4 regions of the Streptomyces sp. NPDC110618 genome follow, and region 1 is predicted to be linked to each of the others. Evidence: riboswitches for the same ligand, from Rfam matches in the RefSeq annotation. Region 1 holds a riboswitch; each other region holds the start of a gene.
What was found. Region 1 has a riboswitch for cobalamin ahead of ACZ7L7_RS17230 (ABC transporter substrate-binding protein). Riboswitches for the same ligand answer to the same signal wherever they lie in the genome.

Region 1 (7,553 bases):
CACCACGCCGGACGCGCGCCGTGCCCCTCTCCCCCACCGCGTGCGCGGAGCCGAGCGCTTCCACACTTCGGAGTCCCGCCCCCGGAGACCCGAAGTCCCAGTCAGGGAGAACAACAGCAATGACGTTCAACAACGGGACGACGACGTCCCAGGGCCCAACCGCGGGGGCCGCCCGGACGCCGGGCTACGCGGGAACACTGGCTGCCGCCTGCGGCGCGGTCTTCGTGGCACAGACCGCGAACGCGCTGCCGGCCTCGCTGAACGGACTGTTCCAGCAGGACCTCAACACCCACGGCTCACAACTGACCTGGATCACCGCGGCGTTCATGCTCGCGGTGGTGTGCTTCGAGTTCACCTTCGGCGTCCTCGGCGACCTGTTCGGCCGCCGCAGGCTCGTCCTGGCGGGTACCGCGCTGGTCGCCGCGGGCAGCACGGTCGCCGCCCTCGCCCCTTCCGTGCAGGTGCTGTGGATCGGCGCCGCCTTGAACGGCCTCGGCGCCGGTGCCATGTTCCCCGGTTCGCTCACCGCGCTGACCGCCGTCACCCGTGACTCGCGCCAGCGGTCCCACGCTGTCGCCGTGTGGGCCGGGTTCCTGTCCGCCGGTGCCGCCGTGTCGCCGCTGATCGGCGGCATGTTCGCCAAGGTCGGTTCCTGGCGCGGCTCGTTCTGGGTGCTCGTCGGCCTGGCCCTGGTCAGCATGGCGCTCACCGCCACGCTGGCCACGGAGTCCAGGGCGCCCGAGGGCCGCAAGCTCGACGTGGCCGGTCAGATCACCTTCGCGATCGGCCTCATCCTGGTGCTGTTCGCCGCCGTCGAGGGCCCCGAGTCCGGCTGGACGACCCTGCCGGTCATGCTCTCCCTCGCCCTCGGCGTGGTGATCCTCCTGGCCTTCGTGGTGGTCGAACTGGGCGCGGAGTCCCCCATCTTCGACCTCCGGCTGTTCCGCAACCGCGCCTTCGCCGTCTCCTCCCTCGCCGCGGTCATCGGCATGCTGGCCTTCCTCGGCGCCTGCTTCGCCTCCAGCATGTGGCTGGGCCCGGTGCAGCACCAGGACCCGATCCGGGTGGCACTGCCCTTCCTGCTCCTGCAGGGACCGGCGTTCGTCCTCATCCCGGTCGTCTCCCGGCTGCTCCACCGGGTCGCCCCGGCCTGGCTGCTGACCTCCGGTTTCGTGCTAATCGCGATCGGCGCCCTGATGTGCACGCAGTTGGACGTCACGAACACCGACCTCGGCCCGTTCCTGCTGCCCGCCCTGCTGATCGGCATCGGCTTCGCCCTGAGCGTCAGCTCCGTGACGGCCGTGGCGCTCAGCAGCGTGCCCGCGCATCTGTCCGGCATGGCCAGCGCCACCACCAACATGCTGCGCGACCTGGGCTTCGCCCTCGGCCCGGTGGTCGTCGGCGCGGTCGCCCTCAGCAACGCCGGCTCGGCCTTCACGTCCAGCCTGTCCGGGGCCACCACCCTGTCCAGCGGCGACGCGATGGCGGCCCGTCAGATAGCCGAGGCGGGCGGCCCCATCGCCGTCAACAGCCTGCCCGCCGAAGCCCCGGGCGCCGCCGCCCACGGCCTGGCCCTGGACGCCCTCGGCACCGGCTTCAGCACGGCGTACCTGGTCTGCGCGGTAGCGGCCCTGGTCGCCGCGGCCCTCGCCGCCCTCGGCATGATCGGCATCCGCTCGGACGCGGCGAACGAGGCGAAGACCTCGGCCACGGTTCCCCCGACCGAATGGGCGGAGCCGACGGCCGACGCCGCCCGCCCCTGACCACCACGTCCACACCCGAACCCGCGCCCGCCGGAGACCGTGTCCGGCGGGCGCGTCCGCCTTTGCCGCCGGACGGATGCCCGGCGGCAAACCCGCGCGCCGGAGCATGAGTTGACCGCTCCGGCGCACTGCGCTGCCGGTTCCTGTGGCTGATCGCACAAAAGGCGCCCTGGCGTGCCCAACCCCCGTTCTGCGATGCTTCGTTCCGACAAGCGACGGCGGAACGAGGAAGCCGGTGGGAATCCGGCACGGTACCGCCACTGTGTAGGGGGAGCGACTCCGCCCATGGCCACCGTCCCGCAAGGGGTGGGAAGGCCGGAGAAGCTGTGATCCCGAGTCAGGAGACTCACGCCGTCGCACCTCGAAGTACGGGGCGGATTTCCCCGAGAGAGGCGGTGGCACTCGTGTGCCTGTGCAGGTGTGTCGGCGGCCGTGGGCTGCCCGTGTTCCGTCGGAGCCGTCGCGTGACGAGTGACGTGCCCTTGCTCCGCTTCCGGTTCTAGCGAGCCTCCCTCCCCTTTCTCAACGGGCCTTCCCCGTACGCCCCTTCACCGCACCGCCACCGCGTGCCGCGCGCTGCCGGTGCGTCTGTCACGCATGCCATCCGGAGCTGCCTGTGTCCGTACGTCGTTCCCTCCTGCCCTCGGCCGCCGCCGTCCTCACCACCGTCCTCGCCCTCACGCTCACCGCGTGCGGTGACCCCGATGCCCCCGCCGGCGCCAAAGCGCAGGCGCCGCAGGCTGGTTGCATCAAGGACTTCGACCCGGGCACGGACTACTTCCCGGTCAAGTCGCAGGTGAAGCACGCCAAGAACTTCACCCTCCGCTACGAGAAGAGCTACCAGGTCCTCACCGTCAAGGAGCCCTACCCGAAGGGCAGGCCGGAGTCGTACGTCCTGGTCAAGTGCGGTGCTCCGAAGCCGGAGTTGACGGGGGCGCTGGCCAAGGCGCAGCAGATCACCGTGCCGATCAAGAGCCTGTACTCCGCCTCCACCACCCATCTGCCGCTGCTCACCGAGACCGGCACCCTGGACGTGCTGACCGGTGTCGCGAGCAAGGCGAACATCTCCTCCGCCGAGGTGATCGAGCGGGTGGAGGAGGGCAAGGTCACCGAGTACGCCAAGGACCGCGCCATCAACGCCGAGACGGTCATCGGCGAGCAGCCGGACGTCCTGATGACCCAGGGCACCGACGACCCGCAGTACCCGAAGCTGCGTCAGGCGGGAATCGCGGTGGTCGCCAACGCCGAGTGGCTGGAGCCCAGTCCGCTCGGCCGTGCCGAGTGGGTGAAGGCGATGGCCGCGCTCACCGGCGCGGAGAAGCGGGCCGACGAGCTGTTCGACACCGTCGAGGCCGACTACCGCGAGGTCGCCGAGAAGGCGGCCAAGGTGTCCGAACCCGTACAGGTGCTGCCCGGCACGATGTATCAGGGGACCTGGTACATGCCCGCCGGGGGCAGTTACGCGGCCCGGCTCATCAAGGACGCCGGCGGCACCTACCCCTGGTCGGGCAAGGGTGGTTCCGGGAATCTCCAGCTCAACTTCGAGGCCGTGTACGCCAAGGGCGGCGACGCCCCGGTCTGGCTCGCCGACCAGCGGTGGAAGTCCACCGCCGACGCGGAGAAGGCGGACCCCCGGTACGGGAAGCTGAAGGCCGTCAGCGACGGCGAGGTCTGGACGAACACCAAGGCGCTCGGCCCCGGCGGCGGCAACGAGTACTACGAACGCGGCGTCCTGCGCCCCGACCTGGTCCTCGCCGACCTGTTCGCGCTGCTCCACCCGGAGCAGGCGAAGGGCCACACCTTCACCTTCTACCGGCAGGTGCCCAAGGCATGACGACGGCCCTGGCCATCGAGCCCGAGAAGCCGGCAGCGACGCGACCGGGGCGGCGGCGCGCTGCCGTCGTCCTGGCCCTCGCGGCCGGTACCGCCGCGCTGTTCGTCCTCACCGTCGCGACCGGCTCCCACCGGGTGCCGGTCGCGGAGGTGGTACGGGTCCTGCTGGGCGGCGCCGCGAAGGACCCGCGCTGGACCGTGATCGTCGAGGAGGTGCGGCTGCCCCGCGCGCTGACGGCCACCGCCGTGGGCGCCGCCCTCGCGGTGGCGGGCGTGCAGATGCAGACGCTGTTCCGCAACGCGCTGGCCGATCCGTACTCCCTGGGCGTGAGTTCGGGCGCGAGCATGGGCGTCGCCGCCGTGGTCGTCGGCACCGGCGGGGTCGCCGGGAGCTTCACCGGGGACCTGGCCGGTCTTGGGCGGGTGGGTGTCGTCCTCGCCGCCTCGATCGGCGCCGCCGCCGTACTGGCGCTCGTGCTGCTGCTGTCGCGCTGGGTGCGCTCGGCCGTCACCCTGCTGGTCATCGGCGTGATGATCGGCTCGGCGGCCACCGCCGTGGTGGGCGTGATGCTCGTGTACGCCCGGCCCGAGCGGGCCCAGCAGTTCGTGATGTGGGGTTTGGGCAGCTTCGGCGCCACCACCTGGCCCGACCTGAAGGTGATGCTGCCGGTCGTCGGCGCCGGGCTGCTGCTGGCCGCGCTGACCGCCAAGCGCCTCAACGCCCTGCTGCTCGGCGAGGACTACGCCCGCACCATGGGCCTGAACGTACGGCGCAGCCGCGACCTCGCCCTGCTCGGCACCTCGGTGCTGGCGGGCGCGGCCACCGCCTTCTGCGGCCCGATCGCCTTCCTGGGCCTGGCCGTTCCGCACCTGACCCGGGTGGCCCTCGGCACCTCGGACCACCGGGCGCTGATCCCCGCGTCCATGCTCGCCGGAGCCTTCCTGGCCCTGGCCTGCGCGCTGCTGAGCCAGCCGCCGGGCACCGACTCCGTGCTGCCGCTGAACGCCATCACCTCCCTGTTCGGCGCACCCGTCGTCATCACGTTCCTGATCCGCAGCCGCCGCGGCGTACAAGGAGTGGCCTCGTGACCGAGACGCTGACCGAGACAGCGGCCCAGCCGGGGATACGGACCGGTGGTCTGGAGACCGAGGAGCTGACCGTCGGCTACCGCGCCCGCTCACGGTCGTCCCGTGCCGTGCTGTCGGGCCTGGCCCTGCGCGCCGCCCCCGGTGAACTGACCGTCCTGCTCGGTCCGAACGGCGCCGGGAAGTCCACCCTGTTGCGCACCCTGTGCGGGCTCCAGCCGCCCCTGGAGGGCCGTGTCCGGATCGGCGGCGCGGATCTGGCGCGGACCTCACCGGCCGCGCTCGCCCGTCGGCTGGCGGTCGTACTCACCGACCGGGTGGACGCCGGGCTGCTGTCCGTACGGGAGCTGGCCGGGCTCGGGCGCCATCCGCACACCGGGTTCACCGGCCGCCTCACGGCCGCGGACCACGCGGCCGTCGAGTGGTCGCTGAAGGCGGTGGGCGCCGACCACCTGGCGGACCGGCCGGCGGCGGAACTCTCGGACGGTGAGCGGCAACGCGTGCTGACCGCCCGCGCGCTCGCCCAGGAGCCCGAGGTCGTCCTCCTCGACGAGCCGACCGCGTTCCTGGACGTGCCCTCGCGGGTGGCGCTCACCGTGCTGCTGCGCGACCTGGCCCGGGACAGGGGCCTGACGGTCGTGGTCAGCACCCACGATCTGGAGCTGGCGCTGCGCGTGGCCGACGCGGTCTGGCTCGTCGACCGCACGTCCCGCGTCCACGCCGGGGCGCCCGAGGACCTGATCCGCGGTGGCGCCGTGGCGTCCGCCTTCGACGCCGACCACCTCGCCTTCGACCCGCTCACCGGCACCTTCGGCCTGCGCCGGGCCACGCGCGCCGTCGTGGCGGTGGACGCCCCGGCGGACGTACTGCCCCTGGTGGAACGGGCGTTGGCACGCGAGGGCCTGTCCGTCGCGGGCCCCGGGGCGAGGGCCGACGCGCGGGTGAACTGGACAGGAGAGAACAGCTTCGCCCTCGTGGGACCGGACGCCCGTACGACGCGGGCGCACGGCTTCCACGAGCTGACCCGGACGGCGCGCACATGGTGACCCCCGAGGTCCTGGCGCGCATCGCCACGATCGGCCCGTACTTCGCCGTGGGCACCGGGCCCCGGCCGGACGGCTTCCGCCCACTGACCGAGCTGTACGAGGACGGGGCCGCGCTGGACACCTGCGTCCGGGCGGTCGCCGACCGCCTCGGCACCGACCGGCCCAGGGTCGCCGCCTCCACCCTGCACCTGGGCACGGCCTCCCGCCTCTGGTCGCTGGCCCTGGCCTGTGCCGCGTACACCGGACGCGTCCCCGACCTGCACCCCGGCCGCCTGTGGTGGCGCCTGCCCGCCTCGGGCCCCCTCGACCTGTGGCTGACCGCACCGGGCACCCTGGACGAGGAGGACCCGCGAACGGCCCTGCACCGCACGGTCGTCGTCGGCAACCTCACCCCCTGGGCGGACGCCGTCCGCCGCACGTACGGCCTCTCCCCGCACACCCTGCGGGGCAACGCCGCCTCCGCGCTGATCGGCGCCCACCGCGTCCTGCTCACCAGAGCGCCGCGCACCCGGTTCCCCGTCGTCCCCCTGGTCCGCGAACTGCTGGACCACCCTCCGCTGGCGGGAGCCGGCACGTACGACGCGGCCCCGGACCGGCCGCTGACCTTCCGACGCCGCAGTTGCTGCCTGTACTACCGCGTGCCGGGCGCGGGCACGTGCGGCGACTGCGTCCTGACCACCCACCGGGAGAAGACCCCATGACCGTCACCGAACCCACCGTCGTCGAGACGCCCTCGGGCGGCACCCAGCACGTCTGGCCGCTCCCGGTCGACGAGAAGACGCTCCTCGACCTGATCACGACCGTCTTCACCGACCACTGGCAGCACATCCACTTCGGCCCGATCATCGAGGGCGCCGCCTGGGAGGTCGGCGCGCCCGGCGCCCCGGCCGCGATCACCCTGAACGACGGGTACGTCACGGTCGACTTCGGCGTCTGGCACTTCCACCTGTGCATCGGGGAGCACACCGCCTCCGGCCCCGAGCTGGGCCGCGTCCGCCGCTGTTCGCGCGCCGAGCTGTACCGCGGCCTGGGCTCCGACGGGGCGCCCGTCACCTGGGGGATCCGCCTGTTCAACGGCCGCGACGAGCAGATGATGACGGTCCTGCTGCCCAACCCGTTCCTCACCGACCGCCAGGAGATCCTCGACACCCCCGATTTCGGCCGCCTCACCGCCTGGGACGCCCTCCGCGCCCGGTTCCTCGGCCTCGGCCCCGATCCCCTGGACCGCACGGGGAGCGGCTTCCGGCACGGCGGCTGACGACAGGGATCGCAGAACCCTCGCCGCCGTACTCCCGGCCAACTGCCGTCGGGAATCGGCTGGCAGACTTCCGGTGTGTTCCCCGCCCCGGTCGCCGCGGGCATGTTCGTGGACGACCCCGTCCGACCCTCATGAGAAGGCAGAGCCAGTGAACGACCAGGCACCCCAGCACCCGGAGTCCCAGTCCGCCATTTCCGAGCCGGAACTCGTGGGCTCCTCGCAGCCCCCGCTTCCCCCGGCCCCGCCCACGCAGCCCGGGGGCTGGTACGGCGCCCCGTCGGCCCCGCCCACACAACCCGCCGGCTGGTACGGGGCCCCGCCGGCCCCCCGGCGCAGACGCGGGCTGGTGATCGGCGCCGTCGCGGCGGTCATACTCCTCGCCGGTGGCGGTGTCACCTGGTGGGCGCTGACCCGCGACGGCGACGCGATCGACCACGTCGAGCTCTCCGGCGGCAAGCTGGTCAAGGACACCACCGACGCCTACGGCGGGGAGTGCGACGACACCGACGAGTACGCCTACAACGACTGCGAGGAGTCCGCGGACGCCGTCTACGAGTTCAAGTACAA
Region 2 (7,553 bases), on a different contig from region 1:
TCCGCTCCCGCGGCCCGTGGCCTACATTGCCTGCGCGTTGCACGGATCTGCGGCGAGGGGAGGGCCCCGGATGCCGGACACCCCGGAAACGAGCGGACAGCCCGTGGTGACACCGGTCCGCGTCCTCATCGCCCTCTGCCTGATCGCCCCCTTCGTGGCGATGCTGTGGGTGGGTTCCTACGCGCGCGCCGAACCGTCCGTCGCCGGCGTCCCGTTCTTCTACTGGTACCAGCTGGCGTGGGTGGTCCTGACCACCGCGCTGACCCTGGCCGCGTACACGCTGCGCCGGCTCGACCGGCGCTCCCGCGGGGCGGCGCCCGACGGCGAGTGAACCGGCGCGGGGCGCGGCCGGACTCGTACAGAATTTCCTCCATGGACTTCGAGATCCGGCCGGCCAGACCCGCCGAGTACGACGAACTCGGCGAGATCACCGCGCAGGCGTACCTGAGGGACGGACTGCTCGCCTTCGGCGACGCCGACTGGTACCTCAGCGAGCTGAAGGACGTGGCCAGGCGCGCCGCCGCCGCGGACGTCCTGGTCGCCGCCGACTCCGGCCGCCTCCTCGGCGGCGTCACCTACGTCCCCTCCGGCGGTCCGATGGCCGACCTCGCCCGCCCCGGAGAGGCCGAGATCCGTATGCTCGCGGTCGCCCACGAGGCCCGCGGCCGGGGTGTCGGCCAGGCCCTGGTCCAGGCGTGCGTCGACCGCGCCACGGGCACGTCGGCGGGCATCGTCCTGTCCACCCAGCCCTCGATGCGCGCCGCCCACCGCATCTACGAACGCCTGGGTTTCAACCGCGCCCCGGAGCGGGACTGGCACCCGTTGCCGGAGCACCCCGAGTTCACTCTGCTCACCTATGAGTTGACACTCTGAAGCCAGCGCGACACAACATCTGGGGGTGGCGTCGCGGCCCGGCACAAGATGTATGCTCATGCTCGCTGTCGCCGCAGGGGAATCCGGTGCGAATCCGGAACTGTCCCGCAACGGTGTACTGGCGTGTTTCCGCACGCCTGTTCAGTCCGAGGACCTGCCGACAGTGCGCCCGGCCGTCCGGTCCGGGTGCCCGACGTCCGGGCCTCGTGGGATGGGCCGGTGGACGCGACGCCCCGTGCGCTCGTGCTGCCCGCTGCCCTCCGCGTGGCCCCGTGCCGAGCGAGGGAGAGCCCCACGTGACCATCGCGCCAGCCGATCCGGCTTCAGCCGCACCGGTGGAGACCGACGGTCCCGGTGCCGCGCTGCTGCGGACCCTGACCGAGCTGACCGCCGACCTCCCCGACGCCGACCCCGGACGGGTCGCCGCCGCCGCGCTGCGCGGCCGGTCCGCCCGCGCGGACGAGGCGGAGCTGCGCGAACTGGCCACCGAGGCGGCCGCCGGGCTCATCTCCGAGGACCCCGCATACTCGCGGCTGGCCGCCAGGCTGCTGACCATCTCCATCGCCGCCGAGGCCGCCTCGCAGGGCGTCACCCGCTTCACCGAGTCCGTGGCGGTCGGTCACCGCGAGGGGCTCATCGCCGACCGGACCGCCGAGTTCGTACGGCTGCACGGCGAGCGGCTGGACGCGGTCATCGACACCGGCGCCGACGACCGCTTCGGCTACTTCGGGCTGCGCACCCTGCACAGCCGCTACCTGCTGCGGCACCCGATCACCCGCAAGGTCGTCGAGACGCCCCAGCACTTCATGCTCCGCGTCGCCGCCGGACTCGCCGAGGACGACAGCGCGCGGTCCGTGGACGAGGTCGCCGCGCTCTACGGGCTGATGAGCCGGCTCGACTACCTGCCCTCCTCCCCCACGCTGTTCAACTCCGGCACCCGGCACCCCCAGATGTCGTCCTGCTACCTCCTGGACTCCCCCAAGGACGAGCTGGACTCCATCTACGACCGCTACCACCAGGTCGCCCGGCTCTCCAAGCACGCCGGCGGCATCGGGCTCTCCTACTCCCGTATCCGCAGCCGGGGTTCGCTGATCCGCGGTACCAACGGGCACTCCAACGGCATCGTGCCGTTCCTGAAGACGCTGGACGCCTCGGTGGCGGCCGTGAACCAGGGCGGGCGGCGCAAGGGCGCGGCGGCGGTGTACCTGGAGACCTGGCACTCCGACATCGAGGAGTTCCTGGAGCTGCGGGACAACACCGGTGAGGACGCCCGCCGTACGCACAACCTGAACCTCGCGCACTGGATCCCGGACGAGTTCATGCGCCGGGTCAACGCCGACGAGCAGTGGAGCCTGTTCTCCCCGGCCGACGTGCCCGAGCTGGTGGACCTGTGGGGCGAGGAGTTCGACGCCGCCTACCGCAAGGCCGAGCAGGCCGGGCTCGCCCGGAAGACCATCGCGGCGCGCGATCTGTACGGCCGGATGATGCGCACCCTGGCGCAGACCGGCAACGGCTGGATGACCTTCAAGGACGCCGCCAACCGCACCGCCAACCAGACCGCGCTGCCGGGCCATGTCGTGCACTCCTCCAACCTGTGCACGGAGATCCTGGAGGTCACCGACGACGGGGAGACCGCGGTCTGCAACCTGGGCTCGGTCAACCTCGGCGCCTTCGTGCGCGACGGCGACCTGGACTGGGAGCGGCTGGACGAGACGGTCCGCACGGCCGTGACCTTCCTGGACCGCGTGGTGGACATCAACTTCTACCCGACCGAGCAGGCGGGCCGCTCCAACGCCAAGTGGCGTCCGGTGGGCCTGGGCGCGATGGGTCTGCAGGACGTCTTCTTCCAGCTGCGGCTGCCCTTCGACTCCGCCGAGGCCAAGGCGCTGTCCACCCGGATCGCCGAGCGGATCATGCTCGCCGCCTACGAGGCCTCCGCCGACCTCGCCGAGCGCAACGGCCCGCTCCCGGCCTGGGAGAAGACCCGTACGGCCCGGGGCGTGCTGCACCCCGACCACTACGACGTCGAGCTGACCTGGCCGGAGCGGTGGGCGGCGCTGCGCTCCCGGATCGCCGGGGTCGGGCTGCGCAACTCGCTGCTGCTGGCGATCGCGCCCACGGCGACCATCGCCTCCATCGCGGGCGTGTACGAGTGCATCGAGCCGCAGGTGTCCAACCTGTTCAAGCGCGAGACGCTGTCGGGCGAGTTCCTCCAGGTCAACTCCTATCTGGTGAAGGACCTCAAGGAGCTGGGCGTGTGGGACGCCCGCACCCGGGAAGCGCTGCGCGACGCCAACGGCTCGGTGCAGGGCTTCGCCTGGATCCCGGAGGAGGTGCGCGAGCTGTACCGCACGGCGTGGGAGATCCCGCAGCGCGGTCTGATCGACATGGCGGCGGCCCGGACCCCGTTCCTGGACCAGTCGCAGTCCCTGAACCTGTTCCTGGAGACGCCGACCATCGGCAAGCTCTCCTCGATGTACGCCTACGCCTGGAAGTCCGGGCTGAAGACCACGTACTACCTGCGCTCGCGCCCGGCGACCCGGATCGCCCGCGCCGCCCAGGCCACCGTCCCCGTCCAGCAGGCCGCCGACCCCGAGGCGGTCGCCTGCTCCCTTGAGAACCCCGAGTCCTGCGAGGCCTGCCAGTAATGTCCACCCGTAACCAGAACCTGCTCGACCCGGGCTTCGAACTGACTCTGCGCCCCATGCGCTACCCGGACTTCTACGAGCGCTACCGGGACGCGATCAAGAACACCTGGACCGTCGAGGAGGTCGACCTCCACTCGGACGTCGCCGACCTGGCGAAGCTGACCCCCGCCGAGCAGCACCTGATCGGGCGGCTGGTCGCCTTCTTCGCGACCGGTGACTCGATCGTCGCGAACAACCTGGTGCTGACGCTGTACAAGCACATCAACTCCCCCGAGGCGCGGCTGTACCTGAGCCGCCAGCTCTTCGAGGAGGCCGTGCACGTCCAGTTCTATCTGACGCTGCTGGACACCTACCTCCCCGACCCGGAGGACCGCGCCGCCGCGTTCGACGCCGTGGAGAACATCCCCTCCATCCGCGAGAAGGCCGGGTTCTGCTTCAAGTGGATCAACGAGGTGGAGAAGCTGGAGCGCCTGGAGTCACAGGCGGACCGGCGGCGCTTCCTGCTCAACCTGATCTGCTTCGCGGCCTGCATCGAGGGCCTGTTCTTCTACGGCGCCTTCGCGTACGTCTACTGGTTCCGCAGCCGGGGCCTGCTGCACGGCCTGGCGACCGGCACCAACTGGGTGTTCCGGGACGAGACGATGCACATGAGCTTCGCCTTCGACGTGGTGGACACCGTCCGCAAGGAGGAGCCGGAACTGTTCGACGACCGGCTCCAGCAGGAGGTCACCGACATGCTGCGGGAGGCCGTCGCGGCCGAGCTGCAGTTCGCGCGCGACCTGTGCGGCGACGGCCTCCCGGGGATGAACACCGAGTCGATGCGCCAGTACCTGGAGTGCGTCGCCGACCAGCGGCTGACCCGGCTCGGCTTCGCTCCGGTGTACGGCTCGGAGAACCCCTTCTCCTTCATGGAGCTGCAGGGGGTTCAGGAGCTGACCAACTTCTTCGAGCGGCGCCCCTCGGCGTACCAGGTGGCGGTGGAAGGCACCGTCGACCTCGACGAGGACTTCTGAGCCGGGCGGTCCGCCCCGGTGGGGCGGTCCGCGTTCAGCTGGCGGTCGATCCGGCGCTCGTGGCGCATGCCCACGAGCGCCGGGGCCGCGAGGAGGAGGAAGAGAACGGTCACGGTCAGGGTTCCGATGAATGCGTCCATGAAGTAATCGTCGTACGGTGAGAACACTCCTGACAGTGGCAGGACTGCCGCACACCATCGAATTACTGCCAACGGCGTGCGACACTGGCCGCATGCTGAAGAACGTGGCGGTGGTCCTGCTCGACGGTGTGCACCCCTTCGAACTCGGAGTGGTCTGCGAGGTGTTCGGCCTCGACCGCAGTGACCAGGGGCTCCCGGTGTACGACTTCGCGGTCGTCTCGGCCGAGGGCCCCTCGCTGACCACCCATGTCCCCGGCTTCACGGTCAGCACCCCGCACGGCCTGGACCGGCTGGACGAGGCCGATCTGATCGTCGTCCCGGCCGGCAGCCACTACATCGACCGGGAGTACCCGCCCGCGCTGCTGGAGGCCCTGGTCCGCGCCGTGGACCGGGGTGCCCGGGTGCTCAGCGTCTGCTCCGGGGTGTTCGTGCTCGGCGCCGCCGGGCTGCTCGACGGACGGCGCTGTGCCGCGCACTGGATGCAGGCCGAGCAGCTCTCCCGCCGCTACCCGCGCGCGAAGGTCGAGCCCGACGTGCTCTACGTCGACGAGGACCCGGTGATCACCTCCGCCGGTACGGCCGCCGGCATCGATGCCTGTCTGCACCTGGTGCGCAAGGAGCAGGGCGTGGAGGTCGCCAACGCCATCGCCCGGCGCATGGTGGTGCCGCCGCACCGGGACGGCGGGCAGGCGCAGTACATCGACCGCCCGCTGCCCCGCTCGCAGTGCGACACCGTCGGCGACGTCCTGGCCTGGATGGAGCGGCACCTGGACGAGGAGGTCACCGTCGAGCAGCTCGCCGACCTCGCGCACATGTCCCCGCGCACCTTCGCCCGCCGTTTCCAGCAGGAGACCGGGACCACGCCGTACCGCTGGATCCTGCGCCAACGGGTACTGCTGGCCCAGCAGTTGCTGGAGACGACGGACGAGACGGTGGACGCCATCGCGGGCCGCACCGGGTTCGGCGCGGCGGCCGCGCTGCGCCATCACTTCGTACGCGCGCTGGGGGTTACCCCGAACGCCTACCGGCGTACCTTCCGGGGCCCGCAGGCGGCCTGAGCCGTCACCGGGGCACCGGCTTGAGAAGCAGGTCGTGCGGACGCAGCGTGATGCCCACCCGGGTGGCGTCGTTGGAGCCGGACACCTGCTCGAAGCGGTACTTCGCGGCCACCGCCGCCGTGATCAGCGTCAGCTGCGCCATGGAGAAGTGATCGCTCGGGCACTTCCGGTTGCCCACGCTGAAGGGGTTCATGGCGTATTTCGGCACCTCCTTCGCCCGTTCCGGGAGCCAGCGGTCGGGGTCGAAACGGAGGTTGTCGGCGTACGACTGCGGATCGCGTTGGATCGCATACGGGCTGTATACGATGTCCGCGCCCTCGGGAATGCGATACCCGCCCAACTCGGTGTCGGTCACCGCGCGGCGGGTCAGAATCCAGACGGCCGGGCGCAAACGCATGGCCTCGACGACGACATTGTTGGTGTACCGCAGCGCCCGCACATCATCGAATGCGACGGGCCGGCCGCCGGTGACGGATTCGACCTCCGCGGCGACCCGGTCGGCGTGCTCCGGGTGTTCCGTGAGCACCTGCAGCAACCACATGATCGTGGATGCCACGGTTTCGCTTCCCGGGGTGAGTATCGCGACCACCTGATCGTGGATCTCCTGTTCCCCGATCGGCTCGCCATTCTCGTCCTTTGCCTCCAGCAAGGCCGTCAGCAAATCGTCCGGCTTTTGACCAGATGCCCGCCGCTCGGCGACGATCTCGTCGACCAGCGCGTGCAAATCGGCCAGCGCCCGGTTGAATTTGCGGTTGGGCGGAAGCGGCAGCCGGTAGAGCGGCCCGGCCGGTATCACCATCCGGCGGTACATCCCGCGGAAGACGGTCGCGAGCGCGACGCACAGCCGCTCCGCGCGCTCGTCCATGTAGTCACCGCGCAGCAGACAGCGGGCGGCGATCCGGACGGCCACCCGGAACGACTCCGAAGTGCAGTCGATCCTCTCGCCGGGCCGCCAGCGCACGGTCAGCGCATGCGCCTCCTCCTCCATGATCGGCCCGTAGCCGGGGATGGCGTCGAGCCGGAACGCGGGCTGGATGGTGCGCCGCTGGCGCCGGTGCCGGGGGCCGTTGGCGGTGGCCACGCCCTCCTTGCCGAGCAGGCCCTCCAGGGACTCCCAGAGCGGTCCGTCGATCTTGAAGTCGGTGGACAGGGCGAGCGCGCCGGTCAGCTCGGGCGTGGTGACGGCGTACACCGTCTTCGGGCCCAGCTTGAGCCGGACCACGTCGCCGTGCTCGCGCAGGCCCGCCATGAAGGCGAGGGGGTCGCGCACCAGCTTCCAGCCGTGGCCGAGAAGCGGAACGCCGCCGCCCGCCACGGGAGGCTCACGCAGTTCGGATTCCGCATATATCTGCGCTTCGGGCTTCACAGACTCGACGGTCATTTCTCACCTGCCGCTTCGTTGTTGACGTACGGGGGCGTGGACCGGTCGTCCCAGCTGTCGACCATGTACCGGCCGGACTCGTGGTGGAACCAATAGACGGTGCTGAACCAGTTCCGCATATTGCAGACGCAGGCCCGTACGGCGTCACTCAGTTCCTTTCCCCGCACAGTGCCGTCGGCGAGGTCATCGGCGAATCGGAGGGCGGCGCGTTCGGCGACCTGGAATTCGGATATGCACTCCTCGATCCGGCGCCTTACTTCCCCTACCGCTTCCTCCAGGGTCAGCCCCTCGTGTTTGATGAGACTGATCCCGAGATTGTGGACCTCATCGCCCGCCAATTCCTTGGGGAGCGAGCAGAGGTCGTTGTACCAGGCGGCGAATTCCTGGCTCAGCAGCGCCGCCCGCCGAAATGCCGGGTGTTTCCTTACCGAGTCCGGCAG
Region 3 (7,553 bases), on a different contig from region 1:
GATCAGGGCCGCGGCCGCGGCGGCGACGGTGGGGTTCATCGGGTGCCCACCTCCGCGTGTGCGGTGCCGGACAGCCGCCACTCGGCCTCCTGCCGCCATGCGCCCCGCCACTTCTCCAGCGTCACCACCGCGTCCGCGGTCTCGCTGTTGCGGCAGACCGCGCCCGATCCGTCGGGGTCGGTGTAGTCCAACGCCAGCGTCCGCTCGGGCGGTTGGGTCACCGTCACCCGGATACGGCGCCTGCCCGCCCGTCCCGTCACCCGCCACTCGGGCAGCCCCAGCTCCGCCCGGAACCGTCCGAGGCCCGCCCACCCCACAGCCGCGCGCTCCGAACGGCTGGGCCAGGCCCGCCCGTTGCGCAGCAGGCGGAGGAAGACCAGGGGCGGCAGCCGGTCGAGGCCGGGGCGCATGGAGACGGCGGCGACGATCTCCAGGACGTCGCCGCCGCCCAGGTCGGCGTGGAGCCAGGCCCAGCGCCGGGCGTTGCCGTGGCCGTAGATCCGGGCGCTGGCGCCGACGGCCCGCTCCAGCCGGAGTTCGCCCCACTCGCTGTGGCGGAGGGTGCCGTGGTAGACGCAGCGGGCGGCGGGGAGCATCTGGCTGGCCGGCAGCAGGGGGCGGCGCCAGGACCAACGGGGAAAGGTGTGCAGGGGCGGCGCCTGCGGTGTCTCGGTGAGTTCCCAGGCGAACGGGCCCGCCGAGCCGGTCAGCAGGCCGGGCTGGGCGAGGATGCCGTCGGCCGTGTATCCCGCTCCCTGTCCGGTCCACGGCACGGGCCCGAAGCGGGCGTGCTCGACGGGGCCGTCCTTGGGGAAGAGGGCCACCCAGCCGTGCGCGTGGGCGCGGGAGCCGTCGGTGGGGGCCACGACTTCGTGGTGCAGCCAGATTCCGGCGCCGGTCGCCGGGTCGGTGAGCGTCGTGTACCAGACCTCGGTCCGGCCGGGCTTGCCGTCCCAGCGGGGGGTGAGGTCTCCGGCCCCCTCGGTCGCGCGGGGGAAGCGGAAGCTCGCCAGGAAGGGGGCGAGGCCGGTGGTGAGGGGGAAACGCAGTCGGCCCTCGCCCACCCGTTCGCCGTCCTCGTACAGGGTGAAGGGCAGGACGGTCATCGAGGCGACGGGCCGGGCGGGGGTGATGGACTTCCAGCCGTCGAGGGCCAGGCGGCGGCCGTCCAGGGTGAAGCGGATCCGGTAGCGGATGCGGCGGCGGGCGAGCGGCGATATCTCCAACTCGCCGACGGCTTCGGCGTCGTCGGCCCGGCCCGCGATACGGACCCGGCCGGTCACTCGTGCCCGTGTCGTGCGGTGGGGCAGCAGCACGGACTCCGTGCGCACCACCAGGTCCAGTCGCATCGGGCGGTCGCTGTCCTCACCGGCCAGGCGGACCCGGCCCAGCATCGTCTCGCCGAACGTCGTCGTCCGGGCGCTCATCAGGCACCGGCCCGGCGCCGGCGGGCGCGGGCGAGGTCGTCGAGCATGATGCGTTCCGTGGTCGACAGGTAGACGCCGGCCGCGGCGCGGGCTGCCGCCTCGTCGCGCGCGGCCACCGCTGCCACCACCGGGGCCAGCCGGTCGTGTGCGGTGCGCGCGTCGGCGAAGGGGCCGGCCAGAGCCGCCCGGACCGGCAGGTAGGCGTTGAAGAGGGTGTTGGTGAGCAGGACGTACACCCGGTTGCCGGTGGCGCGAGCCAGTGCCCGGTGCACCTCGGCGTCCGCCAGCTGGGCCGCCTCGCCGCCCTCCGCCTCACCGACGGCCGCCAGCAGGCGGCGCAGGTCGGCGGCCTGGGCCGGGGTGGCGCGGGCGGCGGCGCGCTCGGCGATCAACTCGCCGATACTGCGCCGCACTTCGAAGATCTCGCCGATCCAGTCCGGGCTGTGCCCCACGAGCATGGGCAGCAGATCCGCGCCGCCGTGGCGCAGGAAGTCCCGGACGCGGGTGCCGACTCCGTGCTTGGTCTCCAGCAGCCCGGACTGCACGAGCCGTCCGAACGCGTGCTTGAGCGTGGTGCGGTTGACCCCGAACTCGTCCGCCAGTTCCCGCTCGGGCGGCAGATAGCTCCCGGCGGGGCGGCGGCCGCCGAGGATGTCCTCCCGCAGCCGCTTCTCCAGTAGGTCGACCGTGCTCTCGCGCGGCAGTGCGCCCATCCCTGCCTCCCAGCAGTGCAGTGGTCCAGTGGCTCAGCCACTCAACCACTACGTAGACAGGGCGTCAACAAGTCGGCTCGTGTGGGGCAACGCAAATGGCCCGCCCCGGAGTTCGGGACGGGCCATTTTCTGGAGCGCCGGGCAGGCCTTGCACCTGCATCTCCCCGCAGGAAGCGGGGCGTCTTTCCTTGGACCACCAACGCATCACCGGTTCCCCGGATTTGGGGTGACCAGCGCAAGATCGACTATACCGCATCCGCTCGGCGCCGCGCGTACACCTCGATCTCGATCTTCATCCGGGGGTCGGCCAGCCCGCACACCATCATCGTCGCGGCCGGGCGGACCGCGCCGAACCGGCGGCGCAGCACCGGCCAGCAGGGCTCGAAGTCCGCGCGCTCGGGCAGCAGATAGCGCACCCGCACCACGTCCGCGAAGGTGCAGCCCGCCTCGGTGAGCGCGGACTCGATGGTGCGCAGGCACTGTTCCGCCTGCTCCACCACATCGTCGGAGATGGTCATCGTGGTGTAGTCGAAGCCGGTCGTCCCGGACACATGCACCCAGTCGCCGTCCACCACGGCACGGGCGTAACCGATCTGCTCCTCGAACGTCGAGCCGCTGAGGATCACGCGTCGCTCTGTCATGCGCCGAACGCTAGGTGACCAGGGTCGATACGTCGAATACTGTCAATGGCATCGACCGATATCTCTACGCGTATGGAGACACGCAGAGGGAGGACCATGGAGCGCCCCGAACTGCCCCTCCCCCAGCTGCACGCCTTCGTCGTCCTCGCCGAGGAACTGCACTTCGGACGCGCCGCCGCCCGCCTGGGCATCGCGCAGCCGCCGCTGAGCCAGCAGATCCGCCGGCTGGAGGACAGGGTCGGGCACGCGCTGTTCACCCGTGAGCCGGGGCGGGTCGCGCTCACCCGGGTCGGGCACGAGCTGCTGCCCGCCGCGCGCCGGGCCCTGAGCGACCTCGCCGACGGTCTGGCCGCCGCCCGCGCGGTCGGCAGCGGCCGGACCGGACGGCTGCGGATCGGGTTCGCCGCCTCGCTCGCCCTGACCGTGCTGCCCGGTCTGCTGCGCGACTTCCGGCACAGGTTCCCCGAAGTGCGGCTGGAGATCCGGGAGATGACGACCGCTCCGCAGCTCACCGCGCTGCGCGAGCGGACCCTCGACATCGGTCTGCTGCGGGAGCCCGAGAAGCCGGACGGGGAGCTGGACTTCCGCACCGTGCTCACCGAGCCCTTCGTCGCGGTCCTGCCCAGCGGGCACCCGCTGGCCGCCGGGCGGACCGTTCGACTCGCCGACCTGGCCGGCGCACCGTTCGTCCTGCTGCCCCGGGAGGTCGGTCCGGGGCTGTACGACCGGATCCTCGACCTGTGCGCCGGGGCCGGGTTCGTACCGGACGTCGTCCAGGACGCGGTGGAGTGGCAGACCGTGTGCGCCCTGGTGGAGACCGGGCTCGGCGTCTCGCTGGCACCGGCGAGCATCCGGCGCATCCGCCTCAAGGGGGTCGCCTTCCACCGGATCGAACCCGGCACCGCGCGGACGCGGGTCGCTGTCGCGTGGCGCACATCCGACCGGAACCCCCTGGTCGCCCATCTCCTGGGGACCGTCAGCCCGAAGGCGGCCCAGTGAGCCTGCCGGACACGGTGCGTGCTCCGCGCGAGTGAGCCCGCGTGCGCCGCCCCTGCGCCCCCGAGGCGCGCTTGTCAGCCGAGCTGATCAGGCATTACTGTCACCAGGCCTTGGTGAACGGGAAATCCGGTGCGAAACCGGTGCGGCCCTCGCCACTGTGATCGGGAAGTCCGGCTCCGGCCCTCGCGGGCAGCCACTGGATCGTAGTGATCCGGGAAGGCGGAGCCGGGCGGTGTCACCCGTCAGCCAGGAGACCGGCCAGGGCACGTCAACCATCCACGAGGTGCTGGAGAGGGTCTGCTGCGCCATGCACATAGCCGAGGGTTTCCTGCCACCGGCGCACGCCGTCGCCTGGGGTGTCGCGTCCGCGCCGTTCGTCGTCCACGGAGTCCGCTCCCTCACCCGTGAGGTCAGGGAGCATCCCGAGAGCACCCTGCTCCTCGGCGCCTCCGGCGCCTTCACCTTCGTCCTGTCGGCACTCAAACTGCCCTCGGTGACGGGGAGTTGTTCCCACCCCACCGGCACGGGCCTGGGCGCCATCCTGTTCCGGCCGCCGATCATGGCGGTGCTGGGCACCATCACCCTGCTCTTCCAGGCCCTGCTGCTGGCGCACGGCGGGCTGACCACGCTCGGCGCCAACGTCTTCTCGATGGCGATCGTCGGCCCCTGGGCCGGATACGCCGTCTACAAGCTGCTGCGGCGCTACGACGTCCCGCTGATGGTCGCCGTGTTCTGCGGCGCCTTCGTCGCCGACCTGTCCACGTACTGCGTCACCAGCGTCCAGCTCGCGCTCGCGTTCCCCGACCCGGGCAGCGGATTCCTGGGCGCGCTCGGCAAGTTCGGCTCCATCTTCGCCGTCACCCAGATCCCGCTCGCGGTGAGCGAGGGTCTTCTCACGGTGCTGGTGATGCGGCTGCTGGTGCAGTCCAGCAAGGGCGAGCTGACCCGGCTCGGCGTGCTGATCTCCGGCGGCAGGCAGGCCCGCACCGGGTCGACGGAGACGGAGGCGGTGGCCCGATGAACCGCAACACGAAGATCAACCTGCTGCTCCTGCTCGCGGTCGTCCTGCTCGCGGTCGCGCCGCTGGTGTTCGGGATGGGCGATCACAAGGAGGAGCCGTTCACCGGCGCCGACGGCGAGGCCGAGACCGCGATCACCGAGATCGAACCGGACTACGAGCCGTGGTTCTCGCCGCTGTACGAACCACCGTCCGGCGAGATCGAGTCGGCGCTGTTCTCCCTCCAGGCGGCCCTCGGGGCCGGTGTCCTCGCCTACTACTTCGGCCTGCGGCGCGGCCGCAGGCAGGGCGAGCAGCGGGCCCTGGAGCGCGTGGGCGGCACCAAGGAGTCCGACGGCGAAGAGGGCTGACGCCCCGTGCTGCCGATCGACGCGGCGGCGCACAGCAGCCGCTGGCGCCGCCGCCATCCCGTGGACAAGGCCGTGCTCGGGCTCGGCCTGACCGTGCTCGCGATCTCGCTGCCGCCCTGGCCGGGTGCCGCGCTGGTCCTGGTGACCGCCCTGACGGTGCTGCTGGGTCCGGCGGGTGTGCCCGGCCGGAAGCTCTGGCGGGCCTACCGGGTGCCCCTGGGCTTCTGCGTCACCGGCGCGGCCACCCTGCTCATCCAGGTGGGCGGGCCCGAGGGATTCGTGTCGTACGCCGACGACGGCGCCGTACGGGCCGGGGAACTGATGCTGCGCACCTCGGCGGCCTCGCTGGGCGTGCTGCTGTTCGCGTTCACCACGCCGATGTCGGACCTGTTGCCACGGCTGGTGAAGGCCGGGGTGCCCCCGGCCGTGGTGGACGTGGCGCTGGTGACGTACCGGATGAGCTTCCTGCTGCTGGACTCGGTGCGACGGGTCCGCGAGGCGCAGGCCGCGCGGCTCGGGCACACCACGCGGGCCGCGACCTGGCGGTCCCTGGGCGGGCTCGGGGCCACCGCGTTCGTGCGTGCCTTCGACCGGGCGTCGCGGCTCCAGGCCGGGCTCGCCGGGCGCGGCTACGAGGGCACGCTGCGCGTGCTGGTGCCCGAGGCCCGGGTCTCGGTCCGTTTCACGGTGGCGAGTTGCGCGCTTCTGCTGACGCTGGTCGCCCTCACCCTCGTACTGGAAGGTCCCCTGTCATGACCGAGCTGGTGGCCCTCGAAGGCGCGTCCTACGCCTACGAGGAAGGGCCGACCGTCCTGGACGGACTGGACTTCGCGGTGTCCGAGGGCAGGTCGCTGGCGCTTCTCGGCCGCAACGGCAGCGGCAAGACCACGCTGATGCGGCTGCTGAGCGGGGGACTTCGGCCGCGCGAAGGTCGACTGACCGTCGAGGGGCGGCCGGTGTCGTACGACCGCAAGGGGCTGACCCGGTTGCGGACGACCGTGCAGCTGGTGGTGCAGGACCCCGACGACCAGCTCTTCGCGGCCTCCGTCGGGCAGGACGTGTCGTTCGGCCCGCTCAACCTCGGCCTGTCCGACGCCGAGGTGCGCACACGGGTCGAGGAGGCGCTCGCCGCCCTGGACATCACGGCGCTCGCCGAGCGGCCCACGCATCTGCTCTCCTACGGTCAGCGCAAGCGGACCGCGATCGCCGGTGCCGTGGCGATGCGGCCGCGCGTGCTGATCCTCGACGAGCCGACCGCGGGCCTGGACCCGGACGGGCAGGAGCGCCTGCTGGCCACCCTCGACCGCTTGCGCGCCGGCGGCACCACGGTCGTCATGGCCACCCACGACGTCGACCTCGCCCTGCGCTGGGCCGACGACGCCGCCCTGCTCACCCCGGGAGGCGTGCGCACCGGCCCGGCGCCCGCGATGCTCGCCCGCACCGATCTGCTGGCGCGGGCGGGGCTTCGCCTGCCGTGGGGTGTGGCGGCCGCCGAACTGCTGCGGGCGCAGGGCCTGTTGAGCGGTGCCGCCGTCGGCCCGCGTACGCCGGAGGAGCTTGCCGCGCTGGTCGCTGCGGCACCGGCCGATGGCTGACGCTCCCCGGGGTCGTCCGGTCGAGGTGGACGGGCAGGAGCTCATCGCCGTGTCCGGCGAGGAGTTCGCCCGTCTGCTGGCCGCCCGCCGTCAGGTGGGTGGCCAGAATGCCCGGGTGCGTGTGCTGTCGGGCACTGTGGAGAAACTCCGCCAAGTACTGGACGAGGTGGCGGAGGCGCTCGCCGAGGTGGGCGCCGTGCACGTGTGCGCGGGCACCGGCTGCGCGGTGTGCGCCGTGCTCGGCGAGGTGGCCGGGCGGGTGCGGGACACCCGCGAGGGCGACGGGCGCCGTCGGTCAGGCCGCTGAGCCGGGGCCGATCAGCTCCTCGGCGGTCCAGCGGGCGACCTGCGCCGGGTACGGCGCCGGAAGCCCGAGCACGAGGTGCCCGAACCCGGCGTCGACCGCCTCCCGGATCGCCTTCCGGGTCTCGGCGGGCCGGTCGTAGGAGACGGGCAGGTGGAGGGAGCGGGTGAGGGTGCCGGGGTCGCGGCCGAGGTCCTCGCAGTAGCGGTCCAGCAGGGCGCTGCGCTCGGTGACGTCATCGATGTCACCGCCCGGGATGTTCCAGACGGCGGCGTGCCGGGCGGCCACGCGCAGGGTCGCCTTCGACCGGCCGCCGATCAGGATCGGCGGGTGCGGGCGCTGGACGGGTTTGGGGCTGCCGAAGGCGCCGGTGAGGTGGTAGTGGGTGCCGTGGAAGTCGAAGGGCTCCTCCTCGGTCCAGATGCGGCGGATCACTGTGCAGGCCTCGTCCAGGGCGGCGACCGCGCGGGCGGCGTCGTGGAAGGGCAGGCCGTGGGCGTCGTACT
Region 4 (7,553 bases), on a different contig from region 1:
CCCGTGGTGGATCTCGTACCCCTCGACGGTCTCCCCGAGGGCTTCGCCGACGGGCCGGGTGAGGGTCTTCTCGCGGGCGAACCGCACCCGTACGGGCAGGATGCCGAGCCCGTCGACCTGTCCCCGGCGGCTCTCCACGTCGTCCTCGATGTGCTCGCCGAGCACCTGGAAGCCACCGCAGATGCCGAGGACGGGCCGTTGTTCGGCGGCCCGGCGCACCAGGGCGTCGGCCAGCCCCCGCGCGCGCAGCCACTCCAGCGCCTTGACGGTGCCGCGGGTGCCGGGGACGACGACGAGGTCGGCGTCGGCCAGCTCCTCGGGCCGGTCCACGAACCGCACCACGACGCCGGGTTCGGCGGCGAGCGCGTCCACGTCGGTGAAGTTGGACATCAGCGGCACGGCGCACACGGCCACGCGCAGCACGTCCTCGCCGACGGGGGAGGAGACCTCGGACTCGCGCACGGCACCGCGCAGGGAGACCCGCAGCCCGTCCTCCTCGTCGATGCCGAGCCCGTGCTGGAAGGGCAGTACGCCGTAGGTGTGCCGTCCGGTCAGGCCGTGCAGCATGTCCAGGCCGGGCTCCAGCAGCGAGACGTCGCCGCGGAACTTGTTGACCAGGAACCCGGCGATCAGCCGCTGGTCCTCGGGCGACAGTAGCGCCACCGTCCCGAAGAAGGAGGCGAAGACACCGCCCCGGTCGATGTCACCGACCACCACCACCGGCAGATCGGCATTGCGGGCGATGCCCATGTTGACGATGTCGGTGCGCCGCAGATTGATCTCGGCCGGGCTGCCCGCCCCCTCACAGATCACCGCGTCATACGTGCCCCGCAACTCGGCGAGGCAGTCGAGCACCGTCCCCAGCAACTGCTGCTGCCGTCCGCCGTGGTAGCCACGCGCGCTCAGCTCGCCCACCGGCTTGCCCATGAGCACGACCTGGCTGCTCTGATCGCCGCCCGGCTTGAGCAGCACGGGGTTCATCAGCGCGGTCGGCTCCACCCGGCAGGCCTGCGCCTGCATGGCCTGCGCCCGCCCGATCTCGGCGCCCTCGCGGGTGACGAAGGAGTTCAGCGACATGTTCTGCGCCTTGAACGGCGCGACCTTGACGCCCTGCCGGACCAGCCAGCGGCAGATCCCGGCGGTCACCACGCTCTTGCCCGCGTCGGAGGTCGTCCCGGCGACGAGCAGCCCCCCGCCGCTCATGACCGCCTCCCCCGCACCACGCGGCGCGCGGCGGCACTGACCCCCAGCGTCAGCCAGCTCACCCGCCGCGACAGCCGTACGGCACGCTCGATGTCGGCGACTTCCACGGCCCGTCCCTCCGGGTTCAGCACCGGCCGGTGCTCCACACGCCCGCCGTACGACAGGGTCCCGCCGAGCCGCACTCCGAGCGCCCCGGCGAACGACGCCTCCACCGGCCCGGCGTTGGGGCTCGGGTGCCTGTCCGCGTCGGCACGCCAGGCCCGTACCGCACCCCGCGGATCGCCCCCGGCGACGGCGGCGAGTACGGCGGTCAGCCGCGCCCCCGGCCAGCCGGCGACGTCGTCGAGGCGGGCCGAGGCCCAGCCGTAGCGCAGGTAGCGGGGCGACTTGTGGCCGACCATGGCGTCGAGCGTGTTCACGGCCCGGAAGCCGAGCAGCCCCGGCACCCCGCCCACGGCGCCCCACACGAGCGCGCCCACAACGGCGTCGGAGGTGTTCTCGGCGACGGACTCCACCACGGCCCGCGCGATGCCGTCGGCGTCCAGCGCCTGCGGGTCCCGCCCGCACAGATGCGGCAGCCGGGATCGCGCCGCCTCGATGTCCCCCGCCTCAAGGGCCCGCCCGACGGTCCGGGCCTCGCGGGAGAGCGAAGTCCCGCCGACAACAGCCCAAGTGGCGACCCCGGTCAACGCGACGGACGCGATCGGGGACCGGCGCACGGCACGCGACGCAAGCACCCCCAGCGCCACGGCGCCACCGGCGCACACGCCCGCGTGCACCACGCCCCGGCCGCGGTCGTCCCGCCACAACAGCCGTTCCACGGCGCCCGCGGCCCGCCCGAACACGGCGACCGGATGCCCCCGGCGCGGATCGCCGAGCAGCAGGTCGCCCAGGAGGCCGGCGGCGGTGCCGTACGCGAAGACGCGATCGGCCCGCATCGGCTCAGCCGATCGTGGAGTCAGAAAGGGTTCTGGTGCTGGATGTCGATCGGCATGCGGGCATCGCGATATGTCCTCACTCAGGGTGTCCACGCCCTGGCTCGACGAGACCGGCGGTGAGAGTTCCTGGCTCCCGGGGGTTACTACCCCGGTGACAGTGGCGGGACCGCGCCGGATTCGCACCGGCTTCCTCTCCTGCCGCCGTAATTGGCTCGGGCAGTCCACCACGCCCCCGAATGAGCCGTCAACTTGCCGTTGACCTGCGAGGGGAGAGTGTGCTGAGGCCCACACCGGGTCTGTGGGGGCGACGATGCCTCAGGTGTTTCACCCACATGAGCTGACTACGGGGAATCACCTTGCGGCTGCGTGAGGTGACGAACTGGAATACCTGAACCGACCGAGCACAGCCGAGGGGGAGGCCGGGTCCGTGGCGTACGTGGGCGAAATGGTGCTGGACGACGGGCAGATCGTGCTGCTGGAGGTGGCGGGCGACGGACCGGCCGGGGTGCAGCGCGTCTCGCGCGGCGGCCAGGTCGCGGGCGCGGCGGAAACCCTCCAACAGGCGCTCGCCCGGGTCCGCCCGGCGCTGGGAGCGGTCCTGGACAACGCCCGCGCCCTGCCCAGATCGCCCGACTCGGTCACGGTCGAATTCGGCATCACGCTGAGCGCGGAGGCGGGCGTGGTCGTCGCCCGGGGCTCCACCGAGGCGCACTTCACGGTCACCATGAACTGGGCGAACGCCCCCGAACTGCCCACCCAGCGCGACACCGATGCCGGCCCCTGACGACGAACTCCCCCTCGGCATCGCCCGCTTCTGGAGAACGGACGGCCAGGTCACCGGCACGGGTTTCCTGATCGCCGAGAACACGCTGTGCACGTGCGCGCATGTGGTGGCGAACGCGCTGGGGGTGCCCGACACGGAGCCGGTGCCGCCTGGCGAGCCGGTGGCGGTCGACTTCCCCTTGCTGACCGTCCCCTCCGCCCGCGTACCGGCGCGGGTCACGCACTGGCGCCCCGTGGCGTCGGACGGCGGCGGCGACATCGCGCTGCTGAGCCTGGACCCGGTGCCGGGGACGAGGGCCGTACGCCTGGCGGGCGGTACGTCGGTCTGGGACCACCCGTTCCGAGTCCTGGGCTTCCCCCTGCGCACCGACGACCACGGAGTCTGGGTGGACGGCCGCCTCCGAGCCCCGGTGGGCAAGGGCTGGACGTCGATGGAGCCGAGGGAACGAACGATCGGCCGGGGCTTCTCGGGCGGCCCGGTCTGGGACACGGAACAGGGCGGGGTCGTCGGCATGACGGTGGCCGCGGACACGGGGGCGGGCGCGAGCACGGCGTACCTCATCCCGGCCGCGTACCTGTTGGGCCTGGACCCTGCCCTGTGCCCGTCCCCCTTCCGGGGCCTGGAGGCCTTCCGGGAACAGGACGCGGCGGTGTTCTTCGCCCGCCAGGCGGACAGCCGGCGCATCGCGCAGGCGCTGCGCGAGCACCCGTTCGTGCCGGTGGCGGGGGCGTCGGGGGTGGGGAAGTCCTCGCTGGTACGAGCCGGGGTACTGCCCCTGCTCCGCGCGGCGGGCTATTCGGTGACGGACTTCGCGGGCCAGCCGGACGTGGACCCGGTACGGACGCTGGGGGAGGCGCTGAGGGGTCAGTTCCCGTCGGTACGGGACCTGGCGCGTGACCTGGGCCGGGACCGCGAGACGGCGACGCTGCTGGGCGCGGCCGTGCTGAGGGAGTCGGGCCCGGCCGGACACGTGGTGTTGCTGGACCAGTTCGAGGAGACGGTAGGGGCGCGCCCGGCGGACGCGCGTGCGCTGCTCGACGTACTGCTGCCCATGGCCCGGGCCACGCACCCGGAGCGCCGCCGCCTGCGCGTGCTGGCGACGCTGCGCTCGGCGTCTCTGGAGGAACTGGTCACGGGCGGCCGCGCGGAGGCGTTGAGCGGCACGGTCCAGATGGTGGCCCCCATGACCCCGGCCCAGCTGGACGAGGTGGTCCGCCGCCCGGTCGACGCGATTCCGGGGGTGGAATTCGAACCGGGCCTGCCGGAACTGCTGGTGGCGGAGGCGGGGGGCGAGCCGGGGGCGCTCCCGCTGGTCGAGTTCGCGTTGGCGGAGCTGTGGGACCGCAGGGAGCACGGCCGCCTGACGCACGCCGCGTACCGGGGAATCGGAGGCGTGGAGGGAGCGCTGTCCCGGTACGCGGACCATCAACTCACCCAGGTCTGCAAGTCCTCGGACGGTCCCGACGAGGCGACGGCACGCCGTCTCTTCGAGCGGCTGGCGCGTCCGGTGCGGGGCAAGGAGTACGCCCGGGTCGCGCGGTCCTTCGACCAACTGCCGGCTGAATTGCGCGTGGCCGCACAGGCGTTGGCGGGGACTCGGCTGCTGGTCATCTCACGGGACAGCTCGGGGCGGGAGACGGTGGCGCTGGCGCACGAGGCACTGGTCCGGCAATGGCCCACCCTGCGGGGGTGGCTGGACGAGTCCCGTGACTTCCTGGCCTGGCACGAGAAGCTCCGGGGGCGGGTCCGGGAGTGGGAGGAGAGCGGGCGGCACGAGGATCTGCTGCTGCGGGGGCAGGAGTTGGGGGCGGCTCGGGGGCGGGCGGGGGTGCGGGCCGGGGAACTGTCGTCCGTGGAAACCGAGTTCATTCGCCTGAGCAGGCAGTACCAGCGTCGGTCGGTGCGGCGGGGGCGGACCGCGGTGGCCCTGGTGGCGGTGCTGGCTGTGGTTGCGGCGAGCTTGACGTACTTCATCACGCAGGCGGGGCGGGACGCGGAGCACAAGGACCGGGTGGCGGCGGCGAATGAGCTGGCGACGCTGTCGATGGAGCGGCTCGACGAGGATCCCGTCGAGGGAGCCGCACTGGCGGTGCTCGCTCATCGGACGGAGCCGACCGAGGAGTCGTACAAGGCGCTCCTCAATGCCTACCCCGGCATGTCGATGGCTCGGAGCGTCCGTGAGGGGTTCCTGGAGGGGCGGGTCATGGCACTGGCTTCCTCGGCGGACGGGAGCAGGGTGGCTGTGCTGGAGGAGGGCGTCCGAGGTGGGGTGCGGGGGTGGGTCATCACCGGGCTGCCTTCCGGCATGCCGCGCAAGCACCGCCTGCCCGGTGTGCCCGAGGGCGTCGACTCGGTCGCGGTGAGCGATGACGGTGCGCGGGTGGCGGCAGCGGGACCTGAGGGGCAGGGGAGAGTGTGGCGGTCCCGCGATGGCGGGGTCGTGGACGAGTGGGAGGCACGTCCGGGGTGGATGGGGGCGACGGGCGTCGCGCTGGACTTCTCGGGGGACGGCAGGGTGGTGTTGTACATGGCAGCTGAGGCGGAGGAGGAGTACGAGGGGGCAGGCACGTGCCTCAGCGGCTGGGCTCGGGACCGGTTGCGGGTGTATCTGCGCGACACGGACCGCAGGCGTAGGAGCGAGGCGCCGCCCGGCGTGCCGGCGGCGAACACATGCCTGATGGATGCCGCCCTGGTCGATGGCCAGGACAAGGAGGAGACACTGGTTGTCCTCCGTGAGGAGGCACCCACGGGGGATGCCAGGGAGCCCGAGACCGTGCGTGCGCACGTGCTGGGTTCCGGTTCGCGGCGGTGGACGGACGGGCCGTTCGACGCGGCACTGATCGGAGCGGGCGGCCGGACGCTGGGGGCCGCTGGGGTGCGGGAGCTCGACGGGAGCTATCGGAACCCGGCCACCGGCAACCGGATCCGGGTGGCGGGGAGGTATCGGGCACAGACGGTCTCGGATGCGACGGGCCGTTTCGTCGGCGGTGACGTGACACGTGATGCCGTCTGGCACGACACCGCGACCGGTGCGGACTACCTGACCTCGCGGCCCATCGCCTACGTGCAGCCCCGGGAGCGATGCCGCGACGGCACGCGCGACGTCATCACCTCGCGGCGCGGAGGCGACCCGATCCTGTACGTCCTGTGCGACCGGGATCTCGTGTCCTTCCGGCTGACTCCGGTTCACCGCCTGCCGAAGCAGGACTGGAAGGAGTCGGCCGCCTTCGCTCGGCACGGCAGGCAGTGGGCCATGGTCGGCACCGCCCGGGCCTCGGCGCTGCCGGAGGCCCGCTTGCTGATCTCGGTACGCGCAGGCAAGCACCAGCGGGAACTTCACGTCACGGGAACCGACTTCAGTGAGGGCGCCGACAGCGTCGTCTTCAGCAGGAGCGGACGCTTCCTGGTGATCTTCGGGGACACGGGATGGGCGCTCTACGAGCGCAGGCCCACAGAACTGCGTCTGGTCAGGGAAGCGAAGGGCGCGCCCTCGGTACGGGACATTCGCTCGCTGGGCGACGACGACTTCCTTGTGCTCGGCACGGACCGCGTCCAGCGGCTGGACAGCCGGGGTGATCTCACCTCGGCCCACGCGCCCGACTGCGACGACGGGGGGAGGCGGGCGCCTTGTCTGGCGATCGAGGTCTCGCCCAAGGACGGGACGGCCTGGGTGCTCCGGCAGGACGGGACGGTCACCTTCTGGGATCCCGAGGACGCCGAGGGACGCAGGACCACATGGCGTGTGGGGCCGCTCATGGACGCGTCTCACCGGCTGGGCCTGCGTTTCCGGGACGACGGAGAACGTTTGGCGGTGATGCTCCGCGACGGGTTGGCCCTGCTGGATCCCGGCACGGGGCAGGAGCGTCGGCGGCTTCCCGTCAGACAGAAGCCCGTGATTGCTGCTTACGGGTCCGACGGGCGCATCGTGCTGGCATCCGGCTACAACTCGGGATCTGGGGTCGAACTGTGGTCCGAGGACCGCGAGAAGCCGGAGGGCCTTCTGGACGGCCTGGCGGAAGAGGGCGCCTGGCGCATCCACAACAACGTCCTGCACTACGGCACGGAGTGGGGCACCTGGCAGATCCCCCTGAACCCAGACGCCCTCGTCAAGGCCCTCTGCGTCCCCCTCACCGGCTACGACCCACCCACCCTCCGCAAGGACCTCCCCCCGGCGTCCTACGAAAAAGCGCCCTGCCCCGCCAAGCCCCGCTAAGGGGCAGCGCGGAACAGGGCGCGTCAGAGCCGGTCAGGCCACGATCAAATAGATCCCGTACCCCACAGCCGCCGCACAAGCCGCGAAGCACGCGTACGCACCGGTCACAGCCCCCGCCGCGGACCCGCCCTGCTCCGTCGCCCGCTCGCGGCGCGCGAGGCCCGCGATGCCGAGGGTGAACAGGGCCACGAGGGCCACGGTGACCACGAGGCTGACGCCGAAGACGGAGCCGAGAGCCGCCCAGTCGATCTTCATGGTGGTGTTTCCTTCGCCGGGTGGGGGGTCAGACGGTGGTGGCCGGCGACGGGGCCGGGGCCGGGGACGGAGCCGGTTCGGTCACCGGGGCCGCGATCGTGGCCGTGAGGTCCTCGGTCACCGCGGCCGCCGTGGGAGGCGGAGCGACCGCCGCGACCGC

Region 2: another riboswitch for cobalamin. It lies ahead of ACZ7L7_RS34300 (ribonucleoside-diphosphate reductase subunit alpha); the one in region 1 lies ahead of ACZ7L7_RS17230 (ABC transporter substrate-binding protein).
Region 3: another riboswitch for cobalamin. It lies ahead of ACZ7L7_RS14010 (energy-coupling factor ABC transporter permease); the one in region 1 lies ahead of ACZ7L7_RS17230 (ABC transporter substrate-binding protein).
Region 4: another riboswitch for cobalamin. It lies ahead of ACZ7L7_RS12910 (cobalamin biosynthesis protein); the one in region 1 lies ahead of ACZ7L7_RS17230 (ABC transporter substrate-binding protein).

Annotation. Positions count from the first base shown of each region.
Region 1 is NZ_JBVKBN010000008.1:157,228-164,780, forward strand. Features, by position in the region: gene ACZ7L7_RS17225 (MFS transporter) at 120-1,763, shown strand; cobalamin riboswitch at 1,947-2,131, shown strand; gene ACZ7L7_RS17230 (ABC transporter substrate-binding protein) at 2,380-3,597, shown strand; gene ACZ7L7_RS17235 (FecCD family ABC transporter permease) at 3,594-4,685, shown strand; gene ACZ7L7_RS17240 (ABC transporter ATP-binding protein) at 4,682-5,728, shown strand; gene ACZ7L7_RS17245 ((2Fe-2S)-binding protein) at 5,722-6,429, shown strand; gene ACZ7L7_RS17250 (DUF7676 family protein) at 6,426-6,986, shown strand; gene ACZ7L7_RS17255 (hypothetical protein) at 7,135-7,553, shown strand, end outside.
Region 2 is NZ_JBVKBN010000030.1:70,115-77,667, reverse strand. Features, by position in the region: gene ACZ7L7_RS34310 (DUF3311 domain-containing protein) at 71-331, shown strand; gene ACZ7L7_RS34305 (GNAT family N-acetyltransferase) at 373-873, shown strand; cobalamin riboswitch at 926-1,049, shown strand; gene ACZ7L7_RS34300 (ribonucleoside-diphosphate reductase subunit alpha) at 1,170-3,521, shown strand; gene ACZ7L7_RS34295 (ribonucleotide-diphosphate reductase subunit beta) at 3,521-4,534, shown strand; gene ACZ7L7_RS34290 (GlxA family transcriptional regulator) at 4,767-5,732, shown strand; gene ACZ7L7_RS34285 (bifunctional albaflavenone monooxygenase/terpene synthase) at 5,737-7,113, opposite strand; gene cyc1 (epi-isozizaene synthase) at 7,110-7,553, opposite strand, start outside.
Region 3 is NZ_JBVKBN010000006.1:180,563-188,115, forward strand. Features, by position in the region: gene ACZ7L7_RS13980 (GMC family oxidoreductase) at 1-39, opposite strand, end outside; gene ACZ7L7_RS13985 (hypothetical protein) at 36-1,427, opposite strand; gene ACZ7L7_RS13990 (FadR/GntR family transcriptional regulator) at 1,427-2,140, opposite strand; tRNA gene ACZ7L7_RS13995 (tRNA-Gly) at 2,271-2,343, opposite strand; gene ACZ7L7_RS14000 (RidA family protein) at 2,386-2,781, opposite strand; gene ACZ7L7_RS14005 (LysR family transcriptional regulator) at 2,878-3,780, shown strand; cobalamin riboswitch at 3,875-4,057, shown strand; gene ACZ7L7_RS14010 (energy-coupling factor ABC transporter permease) at 4,088-4,801, shown strand; gene ACZ7L7_RS14015 (energy-coupling factor ABC transporter substrate-binding protein) at 4,798-5,148, shown strand; gene cbiQ (cobalt ECF transporter T component CbiQ) at 5,155-5,904, shown strand; gene ACZ7L7_RS14025 (ATP-binding cassette domain-containing protein) at 5,901-6,743, shown strand; gene ACZ7L7_RS14030 (hypothetical protein) at 6,736-7,050, shown strand; gene ACZ7L7_RS14035 (LLM class flavin-dependent oxidoreductase) at 7,039-7,553, opposite strand, start outside.
Region 4 is NZ_JBVKBN010000005.1:393,668-401,220, forward strand. Features, by position in the region: gene ACZ7L7_RS12905 (cobyric acid synthase) at 1-1,203, opposite strand, end outside; gene ACZ7L7_RS12910 (cobalamin biosynthesis protein) at 1,200-2,141, opposite strand; cobalamin riboswitch at 2,243-2,382, opposite strand; gene ACZ7L7_RS12915 (CU044_2847 family protein) at 2,569-2,925, shown strand; gene ACZ7L7_RS12920 (nSTAND1 domain-containing NTPase) at 2,912-7,138, shown strand; gene ACZ7L7_RS12925 (hypothetical protein) at 7,172-7,393, opposite strand; gene ACZ7L7_RS12930 (inorganic phosphate transporter) at 7,422-7,553, opposite strand, start outside.